2 linked regions of the Idiomarina loihiensis L2TR genome follow. The protein of the gene in region 1 binds, or shares a complex with, the protein of each later gene. Links are inferred from orthologs where the notes say so. Each region holds a gene or a part of one and is shown in the gene's direction. Other genes may lie near its edges.

What was found.
Region 2: the proteins of uvrB (region 1) and uvrD are in contact, whole or in part, in a crystal structure (PDB 7EGT), measured with the Thermus thermophilus proteins. The link is inferred for Idiomarina loihiensis L2TR from one-to-one orthologs. Residues at the interface, in WP_096411307.1 of Thermus thermophilus: Glu23, Leu25, Arg26, Asp27, Gly28, Glu29, Arg30, Phe31, Arg55, Glu326, Asp327, Phe328, Glu379, Ser382, Gln383, His398, Gly400, Arg401; in WP_096412145.1 of Thermus thermophilus: His654, Arg656, Phe657, Gln666, Asp668, Glu669, Lys680, Arg681, Leu682, Ser683, Lys685, Tyr686, Ala687.

What each region holds. Positions count from the first base shown.
Region 1 is NC_006512.1:1,916,942-1,931,736, reverse strand. The notes cover bases 6,629-9,628. They hold uvrB (excinuclease ABC subunit UvrB), read left to right. Parts: upstream 6,629-7,111; coding sequence 7,112-9,145; downstream 9,146-9,628. Other genes in these bases: IL_RS09170 (DUF2919 family protein), read left to right, coding at 9,393-9,628; IL_RS09175 (DUF2061 domain-containing protein), read left to right, coding at 9,245-9,463; IL_RS09185 (MATE family efflux transporter), read left to right, coding at 6,629-7,119. Also shown: electron transport complex subunit RsxC, read right to left, coding at 1-637; electron transport complex subunit RsxB, read right to left, coding at 634-1,215; electron transport complex subunit RsxA, read right to left, coding at 1,215-1,796; IL_RS09210 (phosphatase PAP2 family protein), read left to right, coding at 1,991-2,500; IL_RS09205 (glycosyltransferase family protein), read left to right, coding at 2,497-3,528; IL_RS09190 (pyridoxal phosphate-dependent aminotransferase), read right to left, coding at 4,440-5,627; more of IL_RS09185, read left to right, coding at 5,761-6,628; more of IL_RS09170, read left to right, coding at 9,629-9,899; IL_RS09165 (hypothetical protein), read left to right, coding at 9,972-10,931; IL_RS09160 (IS110 family transposase), read left to right, coding at 10,994-12,025; IL_RS09155 (GGDEF domain-containing phosphodiesterase), read left to right, coding at 12,287-13,618; IL_RS09150 (YchJ family protein), read right to left, coding at 13,615-13,992; IL_RS09145 (DUF502 domain-containing protein), read right to left, coding at 14,037-14,642; IL_RS09140 (SIMPL domain-containing protein), read right to left, coding at 14,694-14,795. UniProt on the Escherichia coli protein: The UvrABC repair system catalyzes the recognition and processing of DNA lesions. A damage recognition complex composed of 2 UvrA and 2 UvrB subunits scans DNA for abnormalities.
Region 2 is NC_006512.1:2,733,733-2,748,436, reverse strand. Bases 11,063-13,971 are described here. They hold uvrD (DNA helicase II), read left to right. Parts: upstream 11,063-11,385; coding sequence 11,386-13,557; downstream 13,558-13,971. Other genes in these bases: IL_RS13065 (OsmC family protein), read left to right, coding at 13,633-13,971; IL_RS13075 (HAD-IA family hydrolase), read left to right, coding at 11,063-11,288. In the rest of the region: IL_RS13130 (IS110 family transposase), read left to right, coding at 1-1,007; IL_RS13125 (cytochrome b), read left to right, coding at 1,533-2,084; IL_RS13120 (YceI family protein), read left to right, coding at 2,084-2,665; IL_RS13115 (heme biosynthesis HemY N-terminal domain-containing protein), read right to left, coding at 2,685-3,848; IL_RS13110 (uroporphyrinogen-III C-methyltransferase), read right to left, coding at 3,845-4,972; IL_RS13105 (uroporphyrinogen-III synthase), read right to left, coding at 4,965-5,726; hemC (hydroxymethylbilane synthase), read right to left, coding at 5,701-6,642; LPS translocon maturation chaperone LptM, read left to right, coding at 6,735-6,881; lysA (diaminopimelate decarboxylase), read left to right, coding at 6,878-8,140; dapF (diaminopimelate epimerase), read left to right, coding at 8,143-8,970; IL_RS13085 (DUF484 family protein), read left to right, coding at 8,967-9,662; IL_RS13080 (tyrosine recombinase XerC), read left to right, coding at 9,649-10,551; more of IL_RS13075, read left to right, coding at 10,578-11,062; more of IL_RS13065, read left to right, coding at 13,972-14,055; EamA family transporter RarD, read right to left, coding at 14,032-14,704. UniProt on the Escherichia coli protein: A helicase with DNA-dependent ATPase activity. Unwinds DNA duplexes with 3'-5' polarity. Translocates on single-stranded DNA with 3'-5' polarity. Initiates unwinding more efficiently from a nicked substrate than double-stranded DNA.

The sequences.
Region 1 (14,795 bases):
GAACCGAGTCGCAACGGGTGATGTACTGTAAAATACGAATGCCGGCAATAATGTCATCGGCGTGTTCCTGCATTAAGCGATCGTCTGCGGCAATGTAAGGTTCGCACTCAACCCCGTTTATAATAAGGTGTCTCAGAGGCTTTTGTTGTGCCAGCTTTTGAGCGGTAGGAAAACCTGCACCACCTAAACCAGCAATACCAGCTTCCTGAATCAGTTCCAGTAAGCGTGAAATTTCAACGTCATGATAATCGGGCAGTGCGTGCTTATTTCCCCAGCGGTTTTCGCCGTCCGGGTGAATGACAATAGCCTGTTCCGGCAAGCCCGATGCATGTGCTGTAGGGCGCTCTTCAATGGCGGCAATGGTGCCAGAAGTTGGAGCGTGCAAGGGTAATCCTTGACTTAACCCTGCTTCAGTTAAACGCTGGCCTTTATCGACGCGCTCGCCGACCTTAACCAAAACCTTACCGGAAGGCCCAATGTGCTGGCGCACCGGCAAAATCAGCTCTTGCGGTAACTTAAGTTTACGAATGGGCTGGCTGCTGGCCGGGTGCTTGCGTTCAGGAGGATGAACGCCGCCCGGGAAGTGGCCTATCACATTGGCGCTAAAGTCATGTTTGTTTGCCTGCACGTCGCTCATTCCACCACCTTAACCGGAATGCTATTGGCTTTTATGTTCTCTTTCACTGTATCCAAATCCCATTGCCAGGTTTCGGGTCTTGCTTTTACTTTTACCATGTCGATACAGTCGACCGGACAAGGTTCAACACAAAGGTCGCAGCCGGTGCATTCATGTTCGATAACCGTGTGCATTTGTTTCGCTGCACCTAAAATGGCATCGACCGGACAGGCTTGAATACATTTAGTACAACCAATGCATTCGTCCTCGCGGATAACAGCGACTTTTTTAACGTCTTCTTCGCCATGGGCATCATCCAGCGGCTTGGCTTCTACGCCCATTAAATCGGCTAACTGCTTTATGGTCGCTTCGCCACCCGGCGGACATTTGTTAATGTCGTCACCGTCGGCAATGGCTTGTGCGTAGGGTCGGCAACCGGGGTAACCGCATTGACCACATTGTGTTTGTGGCAGAATTTCATCAATTTGGTCGACAATAGGATCGCTTTCGACGCGGAACTTAACCGCGGCAAAGCCAAGAATCACTCCGAATATCAGCGCTAATATACCCAGCGCGATAACTGCTCCGAATAAACTCATTAAGCGCTCACCAATCCGCTAAAGCCCATAAAGGCAAGAGACATAAGCCCTGCGGTTATCATCGCAATAGCTGAACCTTTAAACGCTACCGGCACGTCGGCGGCAGCTAAGCGCTCACGCAGAGCTGAGAACAAAATAAGTACCAGCGAGAAACCAATAGCGGCTCCCAAGCCATAAACAATGGACTGCACAAAGTTGTGTTGCTCGTTGACGTTAAGCAAAGCCACACCTAATACAGCACAGTTGGTGGTAATAAGTGGCAGGAAAATACCCAGTAACCGATACAGCGTAGGACTGGTTTTGTGTACCACCATTTCTGTAAATTGTACGACCACAGCAATAACCAGAATAAAACTGAGCGTTTGCAGCGACATTAAGTCGAGCGGCTCAAGTAGGTATTGGTTAACCAGGTAGCTACAGACCGAGGCCAGGGTCAGCACAAAGGTGGTCGCTGCTGACATGCCTATTGCCGTGTCCAGCTTGCCGGAAACGCCCATAAAGGGGCATAAACCCAGAAACTTCACCAGTACAAAGTTATTAACCAGCACGGTGCCTATCAGTAGCAGTAAGTAATCGGTCATTTACCTTTCCGGATACTGTGTTTAACAAAGACCGCATATTATCGGTGTTTTGGCCGCCATAAACAACAGACAGAGGGCATGTGTTTTGGAGAAAATTTGTGCATTGTCATACTTTCTTCACGAAACTGCTCATTTAGTGTCATAAAGGCTAGGCAAGGTAGCTACAACTGAAGCCAAAATGGGTTTTAAACCACATGGTACTAATCAGTTATTTACAACGTTTTGATCGCTATTGCTATTGTTTATTTTCTGGTTTGCGGGCTAAGGATTTGCCCGGACAGATTGCACTGCTGACGTCGCGCAGTGGTGACGGTTACGGTTACCTGGTTATTGCATTAATGGCCTGGCTTCTGGACGAATCCGGCGACGACTATTTTGCCCACCTGTTACTTGCCTTTGCTTTTGAGCTACCGGTTTACTGGATAATGAAAAACAGTTTTCGGCGCCAGCGACCCAGTGAGTTAAATTTATCCTTTGCCGCTTTGGTTGTCGCCAGTGATAAATTCAGTTTTCCCTCTGGCCATACCGCAGCTGCGGTTCTGTTTTCTACAGTAACCTATCAGTACTACCCAAATCTTGGCTTAGTCTGTTTTGGCTGGGCTGCCGCCATTGGTGCCTCCCGAGTTGTGGTTGGTGTCCATTACCCCAGCGATATTGTTGCCGGCGCTTCGCTGGCTATTGTCGTATCGGAGTTCGTTATATGAAAATTCTTTATGGTATACAGGGCACGGGTAATGGTCACCTGAGTCGCTGTCACACCATGGCAAAGTCTCTTGCAAAATATAATGTTGATATTGATTACCTGATATCGGGGCGTGATGTTGCCGGCTTATTCGATATGGACGTTTTCGGCGATTATCAGTGGCAGCAGGGTTTGTCTTTTGTCACTGAAAAAGGGCGGTTACGAAGACGTAAGACGTTGCTGAACAACGACTGGAGTCAGTTTTGGCAGGATGTAAAAAAGTTACCGGTAAAAAATTACGATTTAGTGATCACAGATTATGAACCCGTAACCGCCTGGGCGGCTAAGAAAGCCGGAGTACGCTGTATTGGCTTGGGTCGTCAGTATGCGTTTCAAGAGCCTGAATTGTTCCGGCGTTTGTCCTGGTGGCAGAAAAAGCTGATATCTTCATTTGCGCCCTGTTCAGAGCCTGTCGGTATGCACTGGCTTTCAACCGGTAATGCGATTCCCCCTGTGGTCAGGCATGAAGAAAATAACTGTGGTGGCTTAATGCAACGTGTGGTTGTGTATTTACCCTTTGAAGACCCACGGCATGTGATTGAACAATTGCAGCCTTTAGATAATTACGAGTTTTCTTTTTTTCATCCTTTGGCAAAGCGCGAATCTTTAGGTCATATTGAGTGTTACCCTCCCTCGAGAGCGGAGTTTGCCGCTCACTTCAATAAGGCGTCGGCTATTTTGTCTAATGCGGGGTTTGAAACCAGTTGCGAGGCTCTGAGTCAGGGCAAAGCGCTTGCAGTAAAACCTTTGACCGGTCAGTTTGAGCAAAAATGGAATGCGCAGATACTGCAGGAGCAGGGGTTGGCGCATGTCCTTAAGCGAATCGACAGTGTGTCAATTGATAGCTGGTTAACCCAACGTAATCCGCAACGGTTATATTGGCCTAGTGTTGCAGATGAATTAGCTCAGTGGATATCTAAAGGCGCTGAGCAGCCGGTTACTGAACTGAGTGCAGGGCTGTGGTCCAGAAACGAAAAAACCGCCGTATAGGCGGTTCTCTCTAAATGTGGCTCCCCAGGTTGGATTCGAACCAACGACACATGGATTAACAGTCCACCGCTCTAACCAACTGAGCTACTGGGGAATTGAACAGGTTGGATGTTGCTTGGCTCCCCAGGTTGGATTCGAACCAACGACACATGGATTAACAGTCCACCGCTCTAACCAACTGAGCTACTGGGGAACAACATTCAACGGCTGCGAATATTAAAGCTCATACGCAGGGGTGTCAACTATTCTGCGAAGGTTTTTAAAGGAAAACGGTTCGGTTGTCGAAAAAGTCGACAAAATAGCTTTTTTAATCATATTAGCGCTAAAACATACGCCAATCGCTGTCGATGACAATGTCAAGTAACTGTAAAATATTCATCTATAACATAAGTGCTATGTTTATCGCTGATCTCATTATCCACAGATATCTGAATGTCGCAGTAGATAACGGCTACATGATCTTATCCACGGAATCTGTGGATAACCTTGTGTTTAACTCTGTTAAGTCGTAAGACTCATGCGGGTTTGAAGGCATTTTTAGGTCTGGTTAAAAAATAACGCAGTGATTTAATTTCTATAAAATACAATGGGTTATGTTATTTTGATGAATAAACACTCATGTTGGTGATTACGTCACCAACCAATGCCTGAAGAATCAGCAACTTGTGTATTTCTTAGTGAATTTGACTAAAAAACGCGCCAAAAAATCTTTCTAAAAATAAGTTGATCGGGCTTGACATTGCTTAAATTGATCGGGATCTGATTGACTTTATCTGAGGTCAACTTTTAGTAATTTGTAATAAAACTATCAAAATAGAAAAGGGCAATATTGGCGTGATTTGAGCTGGAATGACTGTTCAATTAATAGGGTTTTGGTGCTCATTCAGGAAAATGGCGCCAAAACCTTTATTTTATAAACTTTCTGAGAAGTCTTTAATTCTCTTAACCGCTTCTTTTAATACATCCATGCTGGTCGCAAAGGACAGGCGGCAATAACCATCGGTACCGAAAGCTGAGCCCGGCACTAGGGCCACGTTTGCTTCGGTAAGTAGTTTTTCGCAAAGTTCAACGTCACTGCTGACCTTAGCTTTAGCCATTAGTTCGTCAACCTGTGCGAACGCGTAGAAGGTACCGTCACCGGGCACACAGTTAACGCCGTCGATACTATTTAAGGCATCTACCAGGTAGTCGTGACGCTCTTTAAATGCACTTACCATTGTGTCAATGCAGCTCTGGTCACCATTTAATGCCGCCGCCGCTGCATACTGACTGATGCTGGTTGGATTTGAAGTACTTTGTGACTGCATTTTTTTCATGGCTGCAATAATAGGTTTAGGTCCGGCAGCATAACCGATACGCCAGCCTGTCATTGCATAAGCTTTGGATACTCCGGTCAGGATAACGGTGCGATCTTTAAGATCCGGAGCCACCATAGGGAAGTTAGCAAAAGCCGAATCACTCCAGAGGATATGTTCATACATATCATCAGTGGCGATAAGTACCTTTGGATAGTCACGCAATACTTCAGCCAAAGCTTTTAGTTCGTCTGCTGTGTATGCCGTTCCCGCCGGGTTAGACGGGCTATTAATGAACATTAACCGGGTTTTATCGGTCAAGGCTTCGCGCAGTTGTTCTGGTGTGATCTTAAAACGCTGATCAATACCGGCTTTAACAATAACGGGCTCTGCGCCAACTAGTTTGGTCATATCCGGATAAGAAACCCAATAAGGTGCGGGGATAATGACTTCATCACCCGGGTTTAACCAGGCACTGAGCAAATTAAAAATACTGTGTTTGCCGCCGGCAGAGACAATAATTTCTTTGCGCTCGTAGCTCAGGTTATTGTCGCGCTGCAGCTTTTTAATGACTGCATCTTTTAGCTCGTCGATGCCATCAACTGCAGTATATTTTGTTTTACCATCGCGAATCGCCTGAATAGCCGCTTCTTTGATAAAATCTGGTGTATCAAAATCTGGCTCGCCGACGCCCAGACCAATAACATCTTTGCCTTGTTGGCGTAATTCATTGGCTTTTTGAGTAACCGCCAGAGTCGGCGATGGTTGAATCGCATTGATACGATCAGAGAGTTGATAATCCACGTTCAGATCCTGTTTTTCGCAAGGGTTGAAATGCCCATTACTATACGGATCGCAGTGGCTAAAGTCTATTCTCCGTAGCCACAAAGCACAGTCTCATGTACACTATTCGGCTATCGAACTGAGGAGGGATTGAATGGCAGCTGCCGACGCATCAAGAAGTCTTATCAGCGCGCCGGTAGGACAAAAACTCTGGGAAATGACCTGGCCGGTTATTTTCGGTGTGGCTACTCTCATTAGCTTCAATGTTGTCGATACCTTCTTTATCAGTATGCTCGGAACAGACCCTCTTGCGGCTGTCAGCTTTACCTTTCCCGTTACTTTCACCGTTATAAGCCTGGCCATAGGTTTAGGCATAGGCACTTCTGCCGTCATTGCCCGTAAATACGGCTCCGACAGGCCGGAAGAGGCTCATTTTGACGGTTTTTCTGCGCTTTCAGTATCCGCCATACTAGTTGCTGCATTGGCGCTTATTGGCTACCTGCTGATGGATCCGGTTTTCAGTTTATTGCAGGCACAGGAACGGCTAATGCCATTGATACGGGAGTATATGACGCTCTGGTATCTGGGCTGCGTGATGTTGGTTACGCCTATGGTTGGGAATGCGGTTCTGCGAGCCGCCGGTGACACACGAACACCATCGCTTATTATGGCTTCCGGTGGGTTGGCGAACGCCATTTTCGATCCAATTTTAATTTTTGGGCTAGGGCCTATTCCTGCCATGGGCATTGAAGGTGCTGCTCTTGCTAGTGTTATTTCCTGGTTTAGTGGTGTCTTTTTAGTGTTTTGGTTGCTGCGCAGAAACAAGCTGGTTTCTTCTAAACCGCCGGCCGGACGACCTTTTTTTCAGGCATGGGTTAAGTCAGCCCGCGGTATTTTAAAAATAGGTATGCCGGCAGCCAGCGCCAATATGCTGACGCCATTAGCTATGTCAGTGATGACTGCTATTGTCGCATCTTATGGAGCTCCAGCCGTGGCAGCGTTCGGTGTCGGGTCCCGACTGGAGTCACTGGCCAGCGTCATTATACTGGCGTTGTCTATGTCGTTGCCGCCATTAATTAGCCAGAACTACGGCGCGGATCGTATTGATCGGGTGAAAGAAGCCTATCGAACCGCGTTAAAAGCCGTGCTGGCCATTCAGGCGATCATTTATTTACTGATGCTGGTAACCGCACACTGGATAGCTCAGGTATTTGCCGAAGAGCAGGCGGTTGCCGACATTGTTAAGCTCTTTATTTATATTATGCCGTTGGGTTACGGGTTGCAGGGCATTATTATACTGACCAATTCCAGCTTTAATGCTGTGCACCGGCCAATGAACGCGTTGTGGTTAAGTATCATTCGGTTATTTGTTTTATTCGTACCGCTCTCTTATTTGGGGAGTGTACTCGCTGACTTAACCGGTTTATTCATTGGCGGGGTGGTCGCTAATCTGTTTACTGCTGTTATTGCGTATTGGTGGTTTTCACGCGAGTTGAGGAGAGAACGTGGCTAAGAAATTTGAACTGGTTTCTAAATACAAGCCGGCGGGTGACCAGCCCAAAGCCATTGAGTCGCTGCTCGATAATCTGGACGCCGGTCTGGCGCATCAGGTGCTGTTGGGGGTAACTGGTTCAGGTAAAACCTTTACTATGGCGAATGTCATTGAACGTTCGCAGCGTCCTACCTTGATACTGGCACACAATAAAACCCTGGCAGCGCAGCTTTATGGTGAGATGAAAGAGTATTTCCCCAATAACGCGGTGGAATACTTTGTCTCTTACTATGACTACTATCAGCCTGAAGCTTATGTGCCGACAACCGATACTTTCATTGAGAAAGACGCCTCAATTAACGACCACATAGAGCAAATGCGCTTGTCAGCTACCAAAGCTCTGATGGAACGCCGTGATGTGGTTCTGGTTGCGTCGGTATCAGCCATCTACGGTCTGGGTGATCCCGAGTCTTACATGAAAATGATGTTGCATTTGCGTCGTGGCGACATTATCGATCAGCGCGACGTTCTGCGGCGTTTGGCTCAGTTGCAGTATAAGCGAAACGACGCAGCCTTCGAGCGCGGTACTTACCGGGTTCGTGGCGATGTGATAGATATCTTTCCGGCGGAGTCGGAAGAAATAGCGGTGCGTCTGGAGCTGTTTGACAGCGAAGTTGATCGGATTAGCTTTTTTGAACCTTTAACCGGACAGATTACGGAAAAAGACGTTGCGCGCGCCACTATTTATCCGAAAACGCATTATGTAACACCGCGGGAAGTGCTGGTTAAAGCCATTGAAAAGATAAAAGATGAACTGAAAGATCGTCGCGATATTCTGCTTAAGCAAAATAAACTCATAGAAGAGCAGCGGATTAATCAGCGTACGCAGTTTGATATTGAAATGATGCTGGAGCTTGGCTATTGCTCGGGCATTGAAAACTACTCACGCTATTTATCCGGTCGTGCGCCGGGCGAGCCGCCACCAACCTTAATGGACTACTTACCGGATAACGCACTGCTTATCATTGATGAGTCACACGTTACTGTGTCGCAGATTGGCGCTATGTATAAAGGCGACCGCTCGCGTAAAGAAAATCTGGTGGAATACGGTTTCCGTTTACCGTCAGCACTGGATAACCGGCCGCTTAAATTTGATGAGTTTGAGGCTATAGCGCCACAAACCCTGTATGTGTCAGCGACACCGGGCAAGTATGAATTAGAGCGCAGTGGTAATGAAGTGGTTGAGCAGGTTGTCAGGCCGACAGGATTGATTGATCCGCAGATAGAAGTGCGTCCGGTTGCCACCCAGGTGGATGATTTAATGTCTGAAATACGCTTGCGGACAGAGGTCGGCGAGCGGGTGCTGGCGACAACTTTGACCAAAAAGATGTCGGAAGATTTAGCCGACTATCTGGATGAACACGGCATAAAGGTGCGTTATCTGCATTCAGACATTGATACCGTTGAACGTATGGAGATTATCCGCGATTTGCGTCTGGGTAAGTTTGATGTGCTGGTCGGTATTAACTTGCTGCGGGAAGGTCTGGATATGCCGGAAGTGTCGCTGGTCGCGATATTAGATGCGGATAAAGAAGGCTTTCTGCGCTCCGATCGTTCGTTAATTCAGACGATTGGTCGTGCGGCACGTAACGTTAACGGCCGCGCCATTTTATACGCCGACCGTATTACCGGCTCTATGCAACGCGCTATGGATGAAACAGACCGTCGCCGCGAGAAGCAAATTGCTTACAACAAAGAGCACGGTATTACCCCGCAGGGACTGAATAAAGACATTACCGACGTGATGGACTTGGGGCAGGGGTCAGCTAAAGCTCGTAAGAGTAAAGCTGAAAAAGCGCTGGCAGAAGTGGCCTCCGGGTATGATGCCCGCACGGTAGTGGTTAAAGACGCGAAAGCGGTGATGAAAGAAATCGACGCTAAAGAGAAAGAGATGTACAAAGCGGCGCAGAACCTTGAGTTTGAACAAGCAGGTAAACTGCGCGATGAAGTCGCTGAACTGCGCGAACAACTTAAACGAGCGGTTTAAAGATAAATACCCTGCAGCGAACAGGGTTATCGCTTTTATCAATTGGCTGTAACAATCTTAATCGGCAACAATCAATAAAAGTCGACGCGGGAGATTGTTATGAAAGACGCAGTAAAGACAGTATCATTTGGTATCATGCATTTTACCATCGCCTTTGGCGTAGTCTGGTTAATGACAGGCGATGTCGTGCTTGGTGGTGCTATTGCTCTGATTGAACCTTTAGTGAATACAGTAGGTTATTATTTCCATGAAAAAATCTGGCAGCGAGGCGACAAGCGCCGGGCAGCGATTGGTAGAGAGAGCACGATACCTGGATAAAGAGGGCCGGGCGAGTATACCGCTCTCGCTCCTGCTGGTGCTTTTATTTGAAATGCGTGGCTATGTCGCCGCCATTATATCTCTGACTTTTTCTGAAGACCGAACTCGATTACTGAAGCTTTTCTACACCAGTTCAGAGCAGTTCGGGCTGATGTTACTGATTGGTCTGCCTGCTTTAATTGTTTTGCTGGCAACCACCTTTGTCGGTGAAGACAAAGCTAACTGGGCAAATAGATTAATGCGTTTTGCTCAACCTCTGTTATTACTCTCTTTAATTTTTGATGCCGTACTTATTTTCTGGCTATTCATTGAACAACATGGTGCTTTTTCATTTGGTCGCGCCGCAATTGTTTTTGGTTGGTTTGTTTGTGGCTGGTATTTAATAAACTCCAGACACTGGCGTTTTTATCGACAGCACCTGATTAATATAGAGTAACTTGAGTAAAGGTAGTTGATTTTTAAGGTTTAACGTTCTTTAATGGCTGTCTGAGAACTGATTCGGGCCAGCATGAACTTCTTAAATAACTTTTTTCTGCTTAAAGACGAAGGAACGTCAGAAAATGGTGTTCCCAATTGGCGAGTCAGCGCACTAAGAATTATTCTTTTCTCGGGAGCTTTCCTTTCATTAGCTGTTTTTATTGATACGCTTGTCCCTTTATTAGAGTTGCATTTAATTTTCACTATAGGCGTTACCTCCACATTTTTGGGAGTGATGCTGACCCTATTTTGGTTAAGTACTCGATACTATCATTTTTGTGCTCATTCTCTGCATGTCATGATTATTGCCGCGAGTTTGTCCTGTAATCTTTTATTAGTCGACTTGAGCCTTGCACAAGTTAGCTCAATGTTTATGTATGCTTCACCACTTATAGCGTTGATGCTTTTAGGTGGACGTGCTGCATTATTCTACGGCATTCTTAATATTGTGCCGTTTTATATTATTCTTAACGATATCGACTTATCAGAATTGACAGGAATTAACGAACAGTTACCTGATGCGTCTCTATATATTTTGGGACTTATTTTTCTGTTTTTTAACATCTGTATTCCTCTCGCAGTGGCTCGTACAATAGTCGCTGCAAAACGTCTGAATCAGGAAACTCAAAAGTCTAACGATTACTTAAAAGGTAAGAACTCGCTTTACCGGGTGTTTTTTGCCGAGTCGAGAAGACCCAAAGTTATTGTTAATGAAGACGGGTTAATTACAGATTTTAATAAACAGGCCGGTGATATTTTTGGTTTAGATGAGTCGACGAGAAGTGGTTGTCAGTCTATTTCTAACTGGTTTCCCGATATTAATCATGCCAAATTACCCACGGGTGGCAAGATTATCCGTCATGAGCATACATACCAACAAGTTGTCAGATTAGAAGTTCCGGAAGCCAGCTCTTATGTTTATGAATTTGTCGATTGCACACAAGAGAAAACGCTGGAGAGTAACCTGATGAGATGGTCCCCTCCCTCCTAAGCGGCATCGCAATGTGCCAATATAGAGGTTCAAGCTTCTATAGAACAGAGTGGAGAGGACCAATGGCTATTGTAAACAGAATTGCCCTGGATTTGGCAAAGGATTTTATTCAGGTTTTGGCGCTGGATGAAAATGAGCAGGAAGTTTTTAATAAAAAACTGCGCAGCAATAAAGTGTTAGCGAAGCTGGCGACGCTGAGCCGTACGGATGACTGTGAAGTAGCGGTTGAGTCCTGCGGCATGAGTCATTACTGGCGCCGCGAATGTGAAAAGCTGGGTTATAAAACGGTGGCGTTGCCACCGCGTTTCGTCAAAGCGTACCTGCAGGGTGAGAAGAACGATGCGAATGACGCCCGGGCAATAGCCGAGGCGGCATCACGACCCAACCGTCAGACGGTCAGGCTGAAAAGCATTGAGCAGCAGGACTTAGCATTGATGGTCAATCAGCGGGAAGGCTTCGTGCAGACGAGAACGCAGTTCTCGAATAGGTTGCGGGGGCAACTGGCCGAATACGGCATTCTTTTACCGAAGCGAGTCGGTACGATATTACAGAGAGTACCGGAGGTACTGGAAGACGACAGCAATGCGCTGACGCTTCAGTCACGGGACCTCATCAACCGGCTCTATCAGATGCTGCGAGCGGTGGATGAAGAAGTTAAAGCGCTGGATAAGCACTTAGCGACACAGGCCGAAAGGAATGAAGACAGTCAGCGGCTGATGACCCTGCCGGGTATCGGACCGATAACAGCGACCTCGCTGCTGGCACTGATAGGTGATGTGAGTGAATTTAAACGCGGCCGCAACCTGTCGGAATACCTGGGACTGGTACCACGGCAAAACAGCAGTGGCGGTAAAGACCGTTTAGGCGGTATTACCAAAAAAGGGAACACCAAACTCAGGACACTGCTGGTGCATGGCGCCCGCTCGGCACTGCGGGTGGCACAACAGCGCCACGACAGGCTGAGCCTCTGGGCACAGGATGTCGCTAAACGCAGAGGCAACAACGTTGCAGCGGTGGCACTGGCTAACAAGCACGCCCGGATAATCTGGGCGATGTTAAAGAATAAAGAAGATTACCGGATGACTGCTGCTTAACAGCATTCAGTAAAAGAGCACAGCGAAGGTTCATTCCTTCCGGGAGTTGCAAACGTCAACAGGATGGTAAAATAGGGTAAACCGACGACAACTGAGACTGTTGAACGTCCGTACATAAAGTACGTTAGCCTGATAAGCCAGTTGTCGTGCGGAGTTCATCCAGGCCAGGTGCGCAAAGCGCGCACCATAAACAGGCCGTATATATGCGAGCGCCCCGACATTTACCACGAGTTGCCGTTGCAAAACGGGAGGGGACCATATATGACGTTCTTAGAGCAGGAAAACCGCCGTTTGCGTTACCTGGATACTCAGACAAACTTGCCGAACAGCGACTGGTTTGAGTTGCAATGCAATAAATTAATTTCTAAGTCAGATCGTGAATTCTTTGTGGTTGTTGCACAAAGTGAAAGCGAGGACTACCTCAGGTTAAAGTATGGTGAAAGTGTTATCAGAAGACTTTTAGCGTCTTCATACAGCCGGTTGAAGAAGCACCGGCAGCATCCGCGCTTAACTGCGACTATTGCGTTAAATAAGCTGGTGTTTATTTTGCCAAAGACGGTAGAGAACGAATTAAAAGACGTTTTACTGGATATTAAAAACTCTCTCGATAAAGAATACACCTTTCAGGGTATTAAATGTCAGCAGTCTTTTCAGTTCGGTGTGGCCAGGTTTCCTAAGCATGGTGAAACCGCCGACGTTGTTGTTTCCCGTGCGTTGGAAGCAAAGAAGTTTGCTTCTGTGAACCAGTTTTATCATCTTTATGATACTGAAAACTCGGAAGAGTTTATGGAACGCCATGAAATCTCAATTCTTTTGGATGAAGCCATACAGAACGACGAGTTGGATGTTTGTTTTCAACCGAAAGTGACTGCCGATGGCACTTGTGTCGGGCTTGAAGCACTTGCCCGCTGGGACAGCCCTGTACTGGGTTCCATTTCTCCGGCTATTTTTATTCCAATTGCAGAAGAGTACCGAATGATAAGTCGTTTAACCGACTTAATTGTTCAGAAAGTCTGTGCTCAAATATCGCTGTGGAAGAAAAATGATTTTCCGCTGTTACCCGTAGCCATCAACATTTCACTGCTTGACTTTTCTCAGCCCGATTTTATTTCGAAGCTGGTCAAATATCTGGCCGATTTTTCGGTTAAACCTTCACAGATAGAGCTGGAGTTAACAGAAACCTGTCTGGAGTCGGACAGGGTCAACTCATTAGAGCTTATGAATGAATTGAAGTCCTGGGGCTTTAAGGTATCGGTTGATGACTTTGGAGTCGGCTATTCCAGTGTTACCCGCTTGGCTTATTACCCGATTGATAAGTTAAAACTGGACAGAGCGCTGCTTCGTGGCATAAAAACATCCGGGCGACAATACAGCTTAGTTAAGGGCATTTTTAATATTTGCTCTGAATTGAAAATTAAATGTGTCGTTGAAGGTGTAGAAGAAAAGTCTCAGTTAACAAGATTAACCGAAATTGGCTTTTCAGAGTTTCAGGGTTTTTACTTTTCTAAGCCGTTAACAGTAACTCGTTATGAGAAGCATGTTAAAACCCACGGTCTGGTATTTTTAGATAAAACCGGTCAGCAGCTGTCTTAAGTTGTCTGGCCGGTTAAGTAATACCATTTGCCGTCTTCGAAAATAAAATCAGATTTTTCTTCCATAAAAGCAATATCATCTCCGTCGCGATAAAATGCGCGGAAATGCACCTGCCCTTTATTCTGATCTACGCTGGAAGAAATAACCTGCAATTTAAGCCAGTTTGGTGAGTCGCTTAAATCGAGAAAGGCGGGGCGGTAGCTGCTATGCCATGTTGCTTCTAAGTAGCCTGCTAAGCGTCCGACAAAGGCACTGTAGCGTGAACGCATTAAGGCTTCAGGCGATGACGCAAGTGATTCTCCATTATGATATGGATAGCAACAATGTTGATAGGTTTTATCGAGGCCGCAAGGGCAGGGTTCAGATAGTTTCATAGCGCGAACTTTACCAGCACGCGCGCTGATTTCAACTGCAGTTTTTAATCTGTTTTGCCGGAGTGATTTTTGCCCAGGCCCCCACTTATTGTCAGCTGCAGGGCATCGGCAGGTTTCATAGTCAGTGACTCGATACAATCCGCCGGCACAATGACCATATAGCCGCCGACGTTATAACTCATGGGCAAAAATACCGCCACCTGGTCATCTTTCATCAATTCCGACAGGCGGTCACCCTTAATTCCGCTTTTCTTGGTGACAATACCAATAAGCCGCAGTTTGCTGCCGGGAAGTGTGACTAATACAACAGATTCTTCAGCGAAGTTTTTGCCCGACATCATTTCAAAGACATCGTTAATGGTACCGTAAAGACTGCGCAGCAGTGGCAGCCGGTTGATAAGTTTTCCGGGAAGCTGCCAGAGAGAATCAATGAAATTCCAGCGGGAGCTAAAACCAATAAGCAAAGCAATAGCTAAAAAGCTAATAAAGGCGAGCCCCGGAAAATAGGAAGACTCACCCAGTAAGGTTATCCATATAGGCTTAAGCCAATTTTCGATGGTAACTAGCAGCCATTGCAGTAACGCAAAGGTCACAACAATGGGCAGTAAAATGGCTAACCCTTTAAACAAATACTGCAGCGTTCTTTTCATTATTTAATAAGCCTTTTGGCAAAGAGTTAGCCGCATTGTGAAACGAATAAATCAATCGGACAAGTAATATTCTATGGTGGATACAACCCGCACATTTTTCAGATGAGGATTGTGTCGGTCGCGAGCACTGATACTAAACTGCCCCTGACGTGC
Region 2 (14,704 bases), 810 kb from region 1 along the record:
TGGATTTGGCAAAGGATTTTATTCAGGTTTTGGCGCTGGATGAAAATGAGCAGGAAGTTTTTAATAAAAAACTGCGCAGCAATAAAGTGTTAGCGAAGCTGGCGACGCTGAGCCGTACGGATGACTGTGAAGTAGCGGTTGAGTCCTGCGGCATGAGTCATTACTGGCGCCGCGAATGTGAAAAGCTGGGTTATAAAACGGTGGCGTTGCCACCGCGTTTCGTCAAAGCGTACCTGCAGGGTGAGAAGAACGATGCGAATGACGCCCGGGCAATAGCCGAGGCGGCATCACGACCCAACCGTCAGACGGTCAGGCTGAAAAGCATTGAGCAGCAGGACTTAGCATTGATGGTCAATCAGCGGGAAGGCTTCGTGCAGACGAGAACGCAGTTCTCGAATAGGTTGCGGGGGCAACTGGCCGAATACGGCATTCTTTTACCGAAGCGAGTCGGTACGATATTACAGAGAGTACCGGAGGTACTGGAAGACGACAGCAATGCGCTGACGCTTCAGTCACGGGACCTCATCAACCGGCTCTATCAGATGCTGCGAGCGGTGGATGAAGAAGTTAAAGCGCTGGATAAGCACTTAGCGACACAGGCCGAAAGGAATGAAGACAGTCAGCGGCTGATGACCCTGCCGGGTATCGGACCGATAACAGCGACCTCGCTGCTGGCACTGATAGGTGATGTGAGTGAATTTAAACGCGGCCGCAACCTGTCGGAATACCTGGGACTGGTACCACGGCAAAACAGCAGTGGCGGTAAAGACCGTTTAGGCGGTATTACCAAAAAAGGGAACACCAAACTCAGGACACTGCTGGTGCATGGCGCCCGCTCGGCACTGCGGGTGGCACAACAGCGCCACGACAGGCTGAGCCTCTGGGCACAGGATGTCGCTAAACGCAGAGGCAACAACGTTGCAGCGGTGGCACTGGCTAACAAGCACGCCCGGATAATCTGGGCGATGTTAAAGAATAAAGAAGATTACCGGATGACTGCTGCTTAACAGCATTCAGTAAAAGAGCACAGCGAAGGTTCATTCCTTCCGGGAGTTGCAAACGTCAACAGGATGGTAAAATAGGGTAAACCGACGACAACTGAGACTGTTGAACGTCCGTACATAAAGTACGTTAGCCTGATAAGCCAGTTGTCGTGCGGAGTTCATCCAGGCCAGGTGCGCAAAGCGCGCACCATAAACAGGCCGTATATATGCGAGCGCCCCGACATTTACCACGAGTTGCCGTTGCAAAACGGGAGGGGACCATATATGACATTCACGTCAGGTGAGCTCTCTGAGGCTTTACTCCTTTACTCCTTTTAAAGCTGAAGCCGCAGCGCATTTACCCCGGTACCCAGCTCACCAACCGGCCTTTCGATTACTCTATCCCGAGCGTCCACCACAATCACCCCACCTGATGCAAAAGCATCAGGCTACTACATTCTATTAATTAGATGTTAATCTACTAATAATACGTATTTTCATTCTATAAATATGAACTAACATAAAACTTAGACAAATCAGGAAAACTTTATGTGGAAAAACACATCAGATAAATACGGTTTGACAGCAGTATTAATTCACTGGCTGTCGGCCTTAATAATATTTGGTTTATTTGCTTTAGGCTGGTGGATGCTAACTCTGACCTACTACGACGAGTGGTATCGTCTTGGCCCCTGGTGGCATAAATCGTTTGGCATTACCTTACTTATTGTAACGGTTTTACGAGTGTTCTGGACTTTAACCAATACTAAGCCTAAACCTTTAGGTAGCAAGTTCGAGCGGTTAGGAGCAAAAGCAGGCCACTTTTTACTTTATTTACTGCTATTCACAGTAATGATTAGCGGTTTTTTGATTTCAACAGCAGATGGTAGTTCTATCAGCGTATTTGACTGGTTCTCGGTACCAGCAGTAATAACCGATTTACCAAAGCAAGAAGATATTGCTGGTGACATACATTGGTATTCAGCGTTGTCTTTAGTGATCCTGGCTGGTGGGCATGGGTTAGCAGCGCTGAAACATCATTTTATTAATAGAGACAGCACACTTATTCGAATGTTTGGAAAAACTAAGAGGAAATCATAATGAAAAAGACATTAGTTGCAGCCGCTGTAGCGGGTAGTGCGTTATTTACGTCGGCAGCTATAGCTGAAGACTATAAAATTGATACTGAAGGTCAACACGCCTTTATTGAGTTTAAAATTAGTCACTTAGGCTACAGTTGGTTATACGGCCGTTTTAACGACTTCGAAGGCTCCTTTAGCTATGACGAGAATGCACCGGAGAATGCCTCTGTTAACGTCACAATCGATACCTCCAGCGTTGATACTAACCACGCTGAGCGTGACAAACACTTACGTGGCGATGACTTCTTGAGTGTTTCTGAGCACCCTACTGCAACGTTCAAAAGTACTAAGTATGTTCCGGACGATGACGATAAAGGTGAAGGCACTATGTATGGTGAATTCACCCTTAATGGTGTAACCAAAGAGATAGCTATCGAAGTTGAGCATGTTGGTGCAGGTAAAGATCCATGGGGCGGATTCCGTCGTGGCTTCGAAGGTGAAGTAGACCTAACCTTGGCCGATTACGGAATTGACTATAACTTAGGCCCAACGGCTAAAGAAGTTGAGCTGACGCTGTCAATTGAAGGTATACGTCAATAATTACAGCGCCAACGTTTAACTAGTGAGCTAACGCCTCTTTATAGGCGTTAGCAGCTAGCTGACTATCACCAAGAGCATGATAAGCATTGCCCAATAAGCGGTAGACGTGACTGCTGGGTTCAATTTCTGCTAACTTTTTCAAAGCACGTTGCGCTAACGAGAAATCCTGATTATCCATAGCGATTTGTGCAAGAGCATAGAGGTAATCTCTATTTTCCGGATCTTGTTTCAACTGAGCTTGAACAAACTCCAGCAACTTCTCCGATTTCGCATTAAATAAATGCAAAGAGTTAACGGCAGCTGGTTGCAACTCCCCTCTTTTTAATCCTTTTAAAACCACTCTGGCAGAGACTTCGTAATCACCTAAATGTTTTAACGCGGCGGCATAACTCAACCTGATGGTTGCGTCGCTGCGTTGTTTACTGGGAAGGCTGCGCCATTCGTTGTACAGCATCTCGTTACTTTTGCGACCCTCAGCAACAAAGCGTTCAAAATAGACTTGATATTCAAGACGGTCAAATTCGGCTGGAGCAAGGTCGGTTACACGGCGCAACTCAGGTAATAGCTCTTTCAGTTGCTGCCAGTTTCCCGACGCTTTAAAGACCCGATAAGCTAACTTAAGTACATTGGCAGAGTGTGGCTTAGCTTCTAATAAGCTTCGCATCTCTTTATCCGCTTCTGTCGGGTCTTTTTTTACTGACTGTTCAATAGAAACAAGCTGAAGCAGTGTATCTGCATTATCATAAAATGCCCCTGCTTCATCGTGCCAGTAAGTTGCCTTTCCGGCGTCTTTATTGAGGCAGGCGGCAATTGCAGTTAACGCGGCAATGTTGTTATCAGGAGATTTTTTGTAAGCCTTAGACAGGCTCTCAGTTGCTTTTTCGGGATTGTCATCGAGCAGCTCGCGTATGCCCTGCTGAAAAATGTTCTGAGCTTTACGTTCGCTTCGATTTGCCAACCACTTCCGACCCTGGCGGGTTTTGCTAAGCAGCCGGCGCAGTAACGACACCACAACACTGAGTACGGCAATTGCCACAATAGTAACGACAAACAGGCCGACTACGGTTGTCTCAATCGCTACTCCGGCAAACTGAACTAAAACATAGCCCGCGTTACCCGACGCGAGTGGTCCAATAATGGCCCCCAATATAATGATGACAACCAGAGCTATGATCCATTTCATGAGGCATCTCCCTGCTCAATAGCCTGAGCGATGAAGTCCAGCGATTCAAGCTGCTCTATACTCTGCTGTTCAAAGTCTTCCTGGCCTAGTGACTGAATACGCGAAATAATATCCTGTGAAGCTGCACCATCGCCTTTTACCTGCGCAATTAGCTTAGATAATTGGTCCAGGTAGCTCTGCCACAATTCATCATTATTCTTTACAGCCGCCTGTTGAGCCAGAGTAAAGAGTAGTTGAATGCGTTCGTTTATTGCTGTGCGCTGGGTCGCACTCAGCAGAGGTTTAGGATCGCTGTCTACGGGTTGAATGCGGATAAAGTTATCAAGGAAGGACTGCCAGTTAGCACTCAGGTTCGTTTGCCAGTCATTAACATCACCACTGACATTCTGGGTGTCAGAACTTAAGCGCTGTTGATTACTGTTTACTTCGTCGGGCAGGTCTGACACGCGTTGTTGCAGACCCACGAGTTGCATTGCCAGGTCAGTATTGTCTGCTTTAACTGCGGCATTCACTCGCTCAATATCGCCCGCTAGCTTCTCGCGGGTACGAATTGCGTTACGACTGTCGATACCCGCCAACTGTTGGTCGGCTAATTTCAAAAGTTGCAGCGCCGCTTTGTAGTCGTCCTGGCTCCACATCATTCGTGCAGCCGCCGATAAGGTTTGTTTTATTTCCAGTAGACGCCAGTAAGCCGCTTTTTCGGCAGGCGTTTTGCGCATGTCGTCACGAAGATCTTCGAGGCTCTGACGCAAACTGGTTAACTCGCGCTCTAGCTGCTGATCGGTGTTACTCAGCTTATCCAGCTCGCGAGCCTGAACAGTGTTTTGTAGTTGCTGCTCCAGGTTTCCAACAGAGCGCTCCAGTTGTTTAAAGCGCGTTTCAATCGGATCTTCCTGCGGTTGCTCACTAACCTGTTCAGAGTCTGTCTTAAATAAACCAGGGAAACGCGTATAGCCCCAGTATGCGGCGGCGACAATAGCGATTAAAACAATAAGCCAGACTAAGCGTTTGAAGAAACGCCCGCTACTTTTCTCGGCGGTTATGGTTTCTTCTTCTGTGCTCTTCTCGCTACTTTGTTCATTATTCTGAACTTCTTCGTTCTCAATTTTATTCTCTTCAGTCATGAGTTTTTCCATCCGCTATTAGCGCATTCATTAATATGGCGTCCGCTGCACTGCCTGTCACTTTGATATTGTCTGATTGTCCGAAAGGAATCAAACCTTTCAGGCGATGACTTGGAACTATCCACTGACAGCTATCCAGCCAGCTTTGGGCAGAGTTTGGCATAGACGACAAAAAGTATCCCAGTTGTTCAGCGCTGGTAACAACAATAGTACCAACTGAGCTTATCCACTGCTGAATCAGTTCAGGGTCGTTCAATGTGAGTTGTTTTCGGCGATACACTTCCCAGTAATCGACAGAAGCTCCGCGAGCTCGTATGGCATCCGCCAATAATTCACGACCGCCTTCTCCGCGAATGATCAACCAGTTCTGTTGCTGCAGTTTTTGTAATTCAGACAACTCCAGCAACCCTTCCGACTGATGTATGAAGGCCGGACAGCTCACGGCAGTGTTTAAATGTTTGCACGCAAAAGAAGCGGTTCCCGGACCGACTGCATAATATTTAGAAGGAACCCCGCTAAAACCAGCCCGGGAGGCATAATGAGCTGCATTTTTACTGACAATAACAATGCCGTCCCAATGCTTTTGTTTAATCTGGGTCAGCTGCTCTTTATTCACAGGTAAAGGCTCTATCTCAATAAAACTGTGAACAAAGCATTCTCTGCCAGTTTTGCGCAGCTGTTGGGTAAAGTCGTCCGGACTCTTGCCCGGACGCAGCAGTAAAACCGCTTTATGAGTGACTGGATTCACTGTCATAGACTGCGCTCAGAATTTCAGCTGCACCTTGTTTAAGTAACCGCTCAGCAAGCTCTGAACCTAACTCTTCGGCTTTAGACGCCGGGCCGCGCACTTCATCACGAAGCACTTTTCCGCCATCAGGTTCACCAACCAGGCCGCGTAAATAGACTTCATCACCTTCCAGCTCTGCATAAGCACCAATAGGCACCTGACAGCCGCCATCCAGCCCGCGGTTCATTGCCCGTTCAGCTAACACCCGGGTACGGGTTTCCTGACATTGCAGCGGTGCAAGTAAGGCTTTCATTTCGTCGTCATCGCTGCGGCACTCAATACCCAGTGCGCCTTGTCCATTAGCCGGTAATGACTGCTCCACCGGAATAAAGGAGGTAATGCGGTCTCCCAGCTCCAGTCGAATGAGACCCGATGCCGCCAGGATAATGGCATCAAATTCACCTTCATCCAGTTTGCGTAAACGTGTTTGAACGTTGCCGCGTAAATCTTTTATGACTAAATGTGGAAACTGCTCTTTTACCTGGCAGCGGCGACGTAAACTACAGGTTCCGACTACTGCGCCTTCCGGCAGCTCATTAAGGTTTTTGTAGTTGTTGGATACAAAAGCATCGCGCGGATCTTCGCGTTCGCAAATGGTGTGAAGCTCCAGCCCCGGCGGGAACTCAACCGGTAAGTCTTTCATGCTGTGTACGGCAATATCAGCACGGCCTTCCAGCATCGCCACTTCCAGTTCTTTTACGAACAAGCCTTTACCGCCAATTTTTGCCAGCGGGGTATCCAGAATGACATCGCCCTTGGTAGACATAGGAACCAGCTCTACCGACAGGCCCGGATGCAGCTCTTCAAGGCGTTGTTGAATGTGTTCAGCCTGCCATAAAGCCAGCTTGCTTTTGCGTGTTGCAATTCTAACGCGTTGGGTCATTCGTTTTCCTTTACGACGATTAATGACTTTTTAGGTATCTGGTGCGATGATAGGCATCATAGAAACCCAAACGGAATACCTATAGTTTAGCGATGTTTAGTCGAATTGTAATCAAGACGCTGGTGCTATCAGCCATTTTAATGACTTTAGTCGGTTGTGGTCAGAAAGGACCACTGACGCCTGAGCCTATGCCAGAGCAAAATACACCTGCAGAGCCGCCAGCGGAAGACACCAAATGAGCGAATTAATTGACTATAAAAATGGTCAGTTTCATATTGAAAACTGCGACGTCGAGAGTCTTATTGAGCGTTTTAGTTCGCCTTTGTATGTTTATTCCAAAGGTCAGATTCTAAAAAACTGGCGTGAGTTTCAGCAATACTGGCCCGCACCTCATAAGCTGTGTTATGCAGTAAAAGCCAATAGCAATTTAGCTATTTTGCAGTTACTGGCTGAGCATGGCGCAGGTTTCGATATTGTTTCCGGTGGCGAGCTTCAGCGCGTACTCATGGCTGGTGGTAAAGCTGGCGACGTGGTCTTTTCCGGTGTAGCGAAGTCAAAAGACGAAATCATTATGGCGCTGGAAGCGGGCATTGGCTGCTTTAACGTAGAGTCTGAGGCGGAGCTTGAGCGTATTCAGGACATTGCTGCCGCCATGGACAAACAGGCTCCGGTGTCGTTAAGAGTGAACCCCGACGTTGATGCCAAAACGCATCCGTACATTGCCACAGGCATGAAAGCCAACAAGTTTGGCATTAGCATGTCACTGGCCAAGCCGGTTTTTCTGAAGGCGCATAGCCTACCTAATATTAATTTAATTGGTGCGGACTGCCATATTGGCTCACAAATAATGACAGCTGAGCCTTTCCTCGATGCCGCGCAGCGCATGTTTAACCTGGTTTCGGAACTGGAAAAAGACGGTGTCCAGCTGACACACCTGGATTTAGGTGGCGGTTTTGGTGTGGCGTATCAGCCGGAAGAGCCGTTGGATAAGTCCTTTTATTTAAAGGAACTGGTCAAGTTAGCCGAGAATTACCCGCAAATTACTTTGGTACTGGAACCCGGTCGTGCTATTACCGCAGACGCGGGTGTTTTGCTGACCACAGTGGAATACATTAAACCCTCAGAAGATAAGAACTTTGTGTTGGTTGACGCCGGCATGAACGATTTAATACGTCCGTCTTTGTACCAGGCCTGGCACGACATTTTACCCGCGCACGAAAATAAGCGCGGCGGCGACCAGTTGAATGATATTGTCGGCCCGGTGTGTGAAACCGGCGACTTTTTCGGACACGCACGGCATTTAAATGTGCAACAGGGCGACGTACTGGCCATTAAACATGCCGGTGCCTATGGTTTTACTATGGCGTCTAACTATAACAGTCGTGGCCGCCCGCCCGAGGTTTTGGTCTCAGGTGATAATGCTACACTGATCCGCGAACGTGAAAGCTTTAACGATCTCGTCCGGGGCGAGCACTTGTTACACCAGGAAGGCCAATAAAAATGTTATTACATTTTTCAAAAATGCACGGGCTCGGCAACGACTTTATGGTGGTGGATAACGTCACTCAGAATTTATATGTGAACCCAGACCAAATACGTCGCTGGGCAGACCGGCACACGGGCATTGGTTTTGATCAGATGCTGTTAGTTGAGCCGCCCTATGACCCTGATTTGGATTTTCACTACCGCATTTTTAATGCCGATGGCAGCGAAGTTGCTCAATGTGGTAATGGTGCCCGCTGCTTTGCGAAGTTTGTAAAAGCTAAAAACTTAAGCAATAAGAATCACCTTAAAGTCAGTACCAAGGCCGGAAAAATGGTTCTGCACTTAGAGAAAGACGGTCAGGTGACGGTGGATATGGGCGAACCCTTATTCGAACCGGCGGCGGTGCCTTTTAAAGCGCAAAAAGCAGAACAGACCTATGTTTTGAGAGTAAAAGAAGAAACGGTTCTTTGTGGTGTTCTTGGTCTGGGCAATCCGCATTGTGTTATCGCTGTGGATAACGTCGACACGACACCCGTGGAAACTCTGGGAGCGGCTTTGGCAGCGCATGAGCGGTTCCCCGAAAGCGTGAATGTAGGTTTTATGCAGAAAGTATCGGCTGATGAAATTAAACTGCGCGTGTTTGAGCGTGGTGTTGGTGAAACTCGGGCGTGCGGCAGTGGCGCCTGCGCCGCAGCTGTAGCCGGCATTCAGCAAGGCTTATTAAATGAGCGAGTAAAAGTCAGCTTGCCCGGCGGGGACTTAATTATCCGTTGGCAGCAGGGGCAGCCTGTAAAAATGACCGGCCCCGCAGAATTAGTTTACGATGGACAAATGGTGTTATGAGTAGCGAATCGAAAATGATTGCAAATGAACGTTTAGACGACAGCCTTATAAGAGAATACTTACAAGAGAACCCTGATTTTTTCACGAGAAACGATGACTTACTGGCTCAGTTACAGTTTCAACACAGTGAAAAAGGCGCCGTCTCGTTAATTGAACGGCAGCAGCAAAAGCTGCGTTTGCGCGTACAGCAGCTGGAAGAAGAAATTACCGAGCTGATGATAAACGCGCGCCGCAATGAAGCGATTTTCTCGGCTTACAGCAACTTATACGTAAGTCTGTTGCGCTGTCAGAGCCTGAGTCAGGTTCTGGATGAACTGCAAAACACCTTTGAGAATGAGCTGGAAATGCCGGCCTTGTCCTTGAAGTTTTTCGACAGCCCGGTCGATTTAGGCGAGCAATACAGCTTTGCTTCCGACACTCACAAAAAGCTACTAAGCAAACGTTTCAATGAAAGTTCTATTTATCTCGGTCGCTTAACGGAGCAAGAGCATAAGCTGTTGTTTCAAGACGAAGAAATAGCCTCAGTGGCACTGCTGTTGTTGGGTGACAATGGCGAACTGGGGATGCTGGCGGTTGGTAATACTAACGCCAGTCACTTTGAGCCGGCAATGGACAAGTTACTGATCAATCAGCTACAGGCCTTGCTCAGCGCATTGTTACCGGGGCTACTGCAAAACCATGAAGCTGCATGACTGGCAGCAAAAATGGATGCAACAACTGCAGGGAGAGCGGGGCTTAGCGGAGCTAACGCTAAAGAATTACCAGCGCCTTATCGCCGCTGATCTGACTGCTCTTGAACTGCAAAAAATAACGGAACCTAAAGCGCTGCGTGTCCCTGTTATTGAACGGCTTTTAGTCGGTTGGCGGCGCAATGGGCTGGGTGAACGCAGTATCGCTTTAAAACTATCGGCATGGCGCACTTTCTGTCAGTTCATGGTGGAATCTAACGCTATGGATGACAACCCGGCCATGTCAGTATCGGCACCTAAAATTCCCAAACGCTTACCCAAAAACCTCGATGTGGACAGTATCTCTCATTTGCTGGATTTACCCACAGATGATGACTTAGCCATTCGAGACGCCGCCATGATGGAGCTGCTCTATGCCAGTGGTATTCGTCTGGCGGAGCTGGTGAGTCTTGATCTAGACCACATTGACCACCGTATGATGCAATTACGGGTGACCGGTAAAGGCAGCAAAACGCGTATTGTGCCCTTTGGTCGTTGTGCTGAAAAAGCCTTAAAAAAATGGTTGTCAGTGCGTCAGGCCTGGTTAAATCAAAAGCCTGAGCTGGCGCTCTTTGTGAGCAAAAGGCTACAGCGTATTAGCCCCCGTACTGTGCAGCAGCGGCTGAATTACTGGGGCAAACAACAAGGTGTGGTGGGTGACTTGCACCCGCATAAGTTAAGGCATTCGTTTGCCTCTCATATGCTGGAATCCAGTGGTGATTTGCGCGCTGTGCAGGAAATGCTTGGACACGCTAACTTATCCACAACTCAGGTGTATACTCATCTGGACTTTAAACGTTTAGCCAGTGTTTATGACAGCGCCCACCCGCGCGCCCGGAAAAAATCGACTTAACTTTTATCAAATAAGAGTAACGCGTTATGCAGTTCCACCGCCGTTGGCATTTACCCAAAGTTATCAGTTTTGATTTAGATGACACGCTTTATGACAACGTGCCGGTTATGCAGCGTACGGAAGAAGTCGCTCACAGCTATATTGCGGAACAATACCCGCAAACTGCTGAGTGGGACATGCACCACTGGCGCCGCTTCCGTGATGAGGTTAGCCGTACTGACGAAACTTTTGCCAGCGATATGACCAAACTGCGCCTGAAGACCCTGGAGCTGGGGTTAGAGAAGTTCGGTGTTGATGATTCGGCACGGGCCGCGAATACCATTATGGATGTGTTTCTGTCCGAGCGCAGTAACTTTGAAGTGCCACAAGACAGTATAAAATTATTGGAGGCTCTGTCGCAGCGTTACAAATTAATTGCGCTGAGTAATGGCAATGTTAATGCGGATAAAATTGGTCTGGCTAAGTACTTCGAGCTGGTGATTCAGCCCGGAGACGGCATTCGCGGCAAACCCCTGCCCGATATGTTCGCCGCCGCTGAACGAAAGTTACCTGAGTTGCAACCGCATGAGTTCTTACATGTGGGAGATCATCCATATTCCGATATTCTTGGCGCGCAGCGTCATGGTTGGCAGTCGGCCTGGCTAACCTCGGGGCTGGGAACCACTGCGCACTTATCGGTGTTGCCAACCGTTACTTTGCATAACCTGAATCAGCTACAACGGCTTTTATTGGATTAAAGCCGGCGAACAACTACTGGTTGCTTATACAGTGATGCACTATTACACTGACGGCATAACGTAATACAGTTCTCAATAATGATTTAGGTGACCGCTAATGAGTACACACCCGCTTCTGGCAGATTTAAACGAACGACAGCAGCAGGCCGTATCTGCAACCGACGGTCACATGCTGGTTCTGGCCGGAGCCGGTAGTGGTAAAACCCGTGTGTTGGTGCACCGCATTGCCTGGCTTATTCAGGAGCGGCAGTATTCGCCCTTTAGTATTCTGGCTGTTACCTTTACCAATAAAGCGGCAGCCGAAATGCGCGGACGGGTTGAGCAACTGGTAGGCAGCTCGGTACGTGGTATGTGGATTGGTACCTTCCATGGTCTGGCGCATCGCTTATTGCGTGCGCATTATATGGACGTTGGTCTGCCGCAAAACTTTCAGATAATTGACAGTGATGACCAGCAACGGTTAATTAAGCGTTTAATTAAAAGCTTAAACCTGGATGATAAACGCTGGCCGGCAAAGCAGGCGCAGTGGTACATCAATGGTAAAAAAGACGAAGGTCTGCGCCCGCAGCACATTGAAACCTACGATCCTACAGAGCAAACCTTAAAAGAAATCTACACTTTGTATCAGGAAAGCTGTGACCGTGCAGGCCTGGTGGATTTTGCCGAATTGCTGCTGCGTGCGCACGAGTTACTGCGGAATAACCGCATTGTCCGCGAGCATTATCAAAACCGCTTCCGCCATATTCTAGTCGACGAGTTTCAGGACACCAACTCAATCCAGTATGCCTGGATCCGTTTATTGGCTGGCAGCCAGAACAGTGTGACCATTGTTGGTGACGATGACCAGTCCATTTATGGCTGGCGTGGTGCCAAAGTCGAGAATATTCATCAGTTTCTATCGGATTTTGAAGGCTCTGAGACTATCCGTCTGGAGCAGAACTATCGCTCTACAAGCACCATTTTGCGCGCCGCAAACTCGGTTATTTCCAATAACTCGGGGCGTCTGGGTAAAGACTTATGGACAGACGGTAACGACGGCGAGCCGATAAGCCTGTATGCGGGCTTCAATGAAATGGACGAAGCCCGTTATATTGTAGCACGAATTGAAGAATGGCGTGATCAGGGCGGTTCGCTGCAAGACTCCGCCATTTTATACCGAAGTAACGCACAATCACGTATTTTAGAGGAAGCGTTGCTGCATGCGCGCGTCCCGTATCGTATTTATGGCGGCTTGCGTTTCTTCGACCGCCAGGAAATAAAAGACGCACTAGCGTACTTGCGAATTCTCGGCAACCGCGACGATGACGCCGCTATCGAGCGGGTGATCAATACGCCGACGCGGGGCATTGGTAATCGTACTATGGATATGATCCGCCAGGCTGCCCGAGAACGTGAAGAGTCTTTATGGCAGGCGGCAAAATATATGGTCAATGAAAAGCAGTTGGCCGGGCGTGCGCGTAACGCGGTGGGTTCGTTTCTGGATTTTATCGAGAACTTAGACGACGAAACCGAAGAGTTTTCATTAGGCCGCCTGAGTGACGAAGTCATTAAGAAAAGCGGTCTGATGGCCATGTACGAGGCCGAAAAAGGCGAAAAAGCGGAAACCCGGGTCGAGAACTTAAAAGAGCTGGTGACTGCCTGTGAAAACTTCACTCTGGATGACGACGAAGAAGACATGACACCGCTGAATGCGTTTTTAGCACACGCTTCGCTTGAAGCTGGTGAAGAGCAGGCCGATGAATATCAGGATGCCGTACAGCTCATGACACTGCACAGTGCGAAAGGTCTGGAGTTTCCATTAGTATTTATGACCGGTGTGGAAGAGGGCCTGTTCCCGTCTCAGCAATCGATGGATGAGCCCGGAAGGCTGGAAGAAGAGCGCCGCCTTTGCTACGTAGGTATGACCCGCGCAATGGAAAAGTTAGTGCTTACTTATGCCGAACAGCGCCGTATTTACGGTCAGGAACTGTTTCATAAAGTCAGTCGCTTTATCAGTGAAATACCGGCGGACACTCTGCATGAAGTTCGGCTGCAAACCCGGGTAGAAAAGCCCGCCAGTTATGGCCGGTTCAATAACGCAGCCAGCCACGAAAGCTTTGAGCAAACGGGTTATTCATTAGGCCAACGCGTGCGCCACCCGAAGTTTGGCGAAGGTACGGTGTTGAATTATGAAGGTACCGGTCCGCAATCCAGAATTCAGATTAACTTCGACAATGTCGGCAGCAAGTGGCTGGTTGTTGCTTATGCACGACTGGATCCGGTTTTCTAAAGTGTAAAGAGGTGATCAAAAACCGCATTCTTCGACTACCTTTAAGGTACATACATACAATGTCGGAGGCATTTTATGAAACGCTCTGCAAATGCACAGTGGAAAGGTAGTATAAAAGAAGGTTCAGGCGTTGTTTCAACGCAAAGTGGTGTTTTAGACAGTACCCAGTACTCATTTAAGAGCCGCTTTGAAGAAGGCAAAGGCACCAACCCGGAAGAACTTCTGGGTGCGGCGCACGCAGGCTGTTATGCCATGGCGTTTTCGTTAATGCTGGGTGAATCTGGCTATGAGCCGGACAGTATTGATGCTAAAGCCGAAGTGTCGTTAGAAGAAGATGGTGACGGCTTCAGTATCGCTAAAATTCATCTGAAGGTGAAAGCCAGTATTCCGGATATTGACGAAGACAAATTCCAGAAACTGGCTGAAAAAGCGAAAGAAGGCTGTCCTGTCAGCAAAGTGCTGAAGGCTGAAATCTCAATGGATGCCAGCCTCAGCTGAAGCTAACTTCTTCTTCGCTTTACGATCACGCTGGCGCTGTATAATAGAATCGAAACTGTACAGTGCCAGCGCACTCCAGATAATAATGAAAGTGACCAGCTTACTTTCTTCTAAAGGCTCACCGTAAACCACTACCGCCAAAGCAAACATTAATGTTGGAGCTATATACTGGAAAAAACCCAGTGTCGCATAACGCAGGCGCTGTGCTGCTGCGGTAAAACACAGTAGTGGAATGGTTGTGACCAGCCCGGCGGCAACGAGCAACAGGTTTAACGTCCACGGGTTAGCGGTTAAATCACTACTGGCTGATTCGGCAAACACAAATAGATAAATAAGCATTACCGGGAATAGAATCGCAGTTTCAAGCCAAAGTCCGCTAATAGAATCGACCGGCAGACGTTTGCGAATGGCGCCGTAAATGGCAAAACTAGAGGCTAAAGCCAGAGCCACCCAGGGTACCGAGCCAAAGGTAACAATTTGGATGGTAACGCCCACCACGGCCATAGCAATGGCAACTAACTGCAAGCGGCGCATACGTTCGGCAAAAAACACCATTCCGATAGCCACATTCAATAATGGGTTAATGTAGTAGCCGAGGCTGGCATCTAACATGTGGTTACTGTTGACGGCCCAAATAAATAAAAACCAG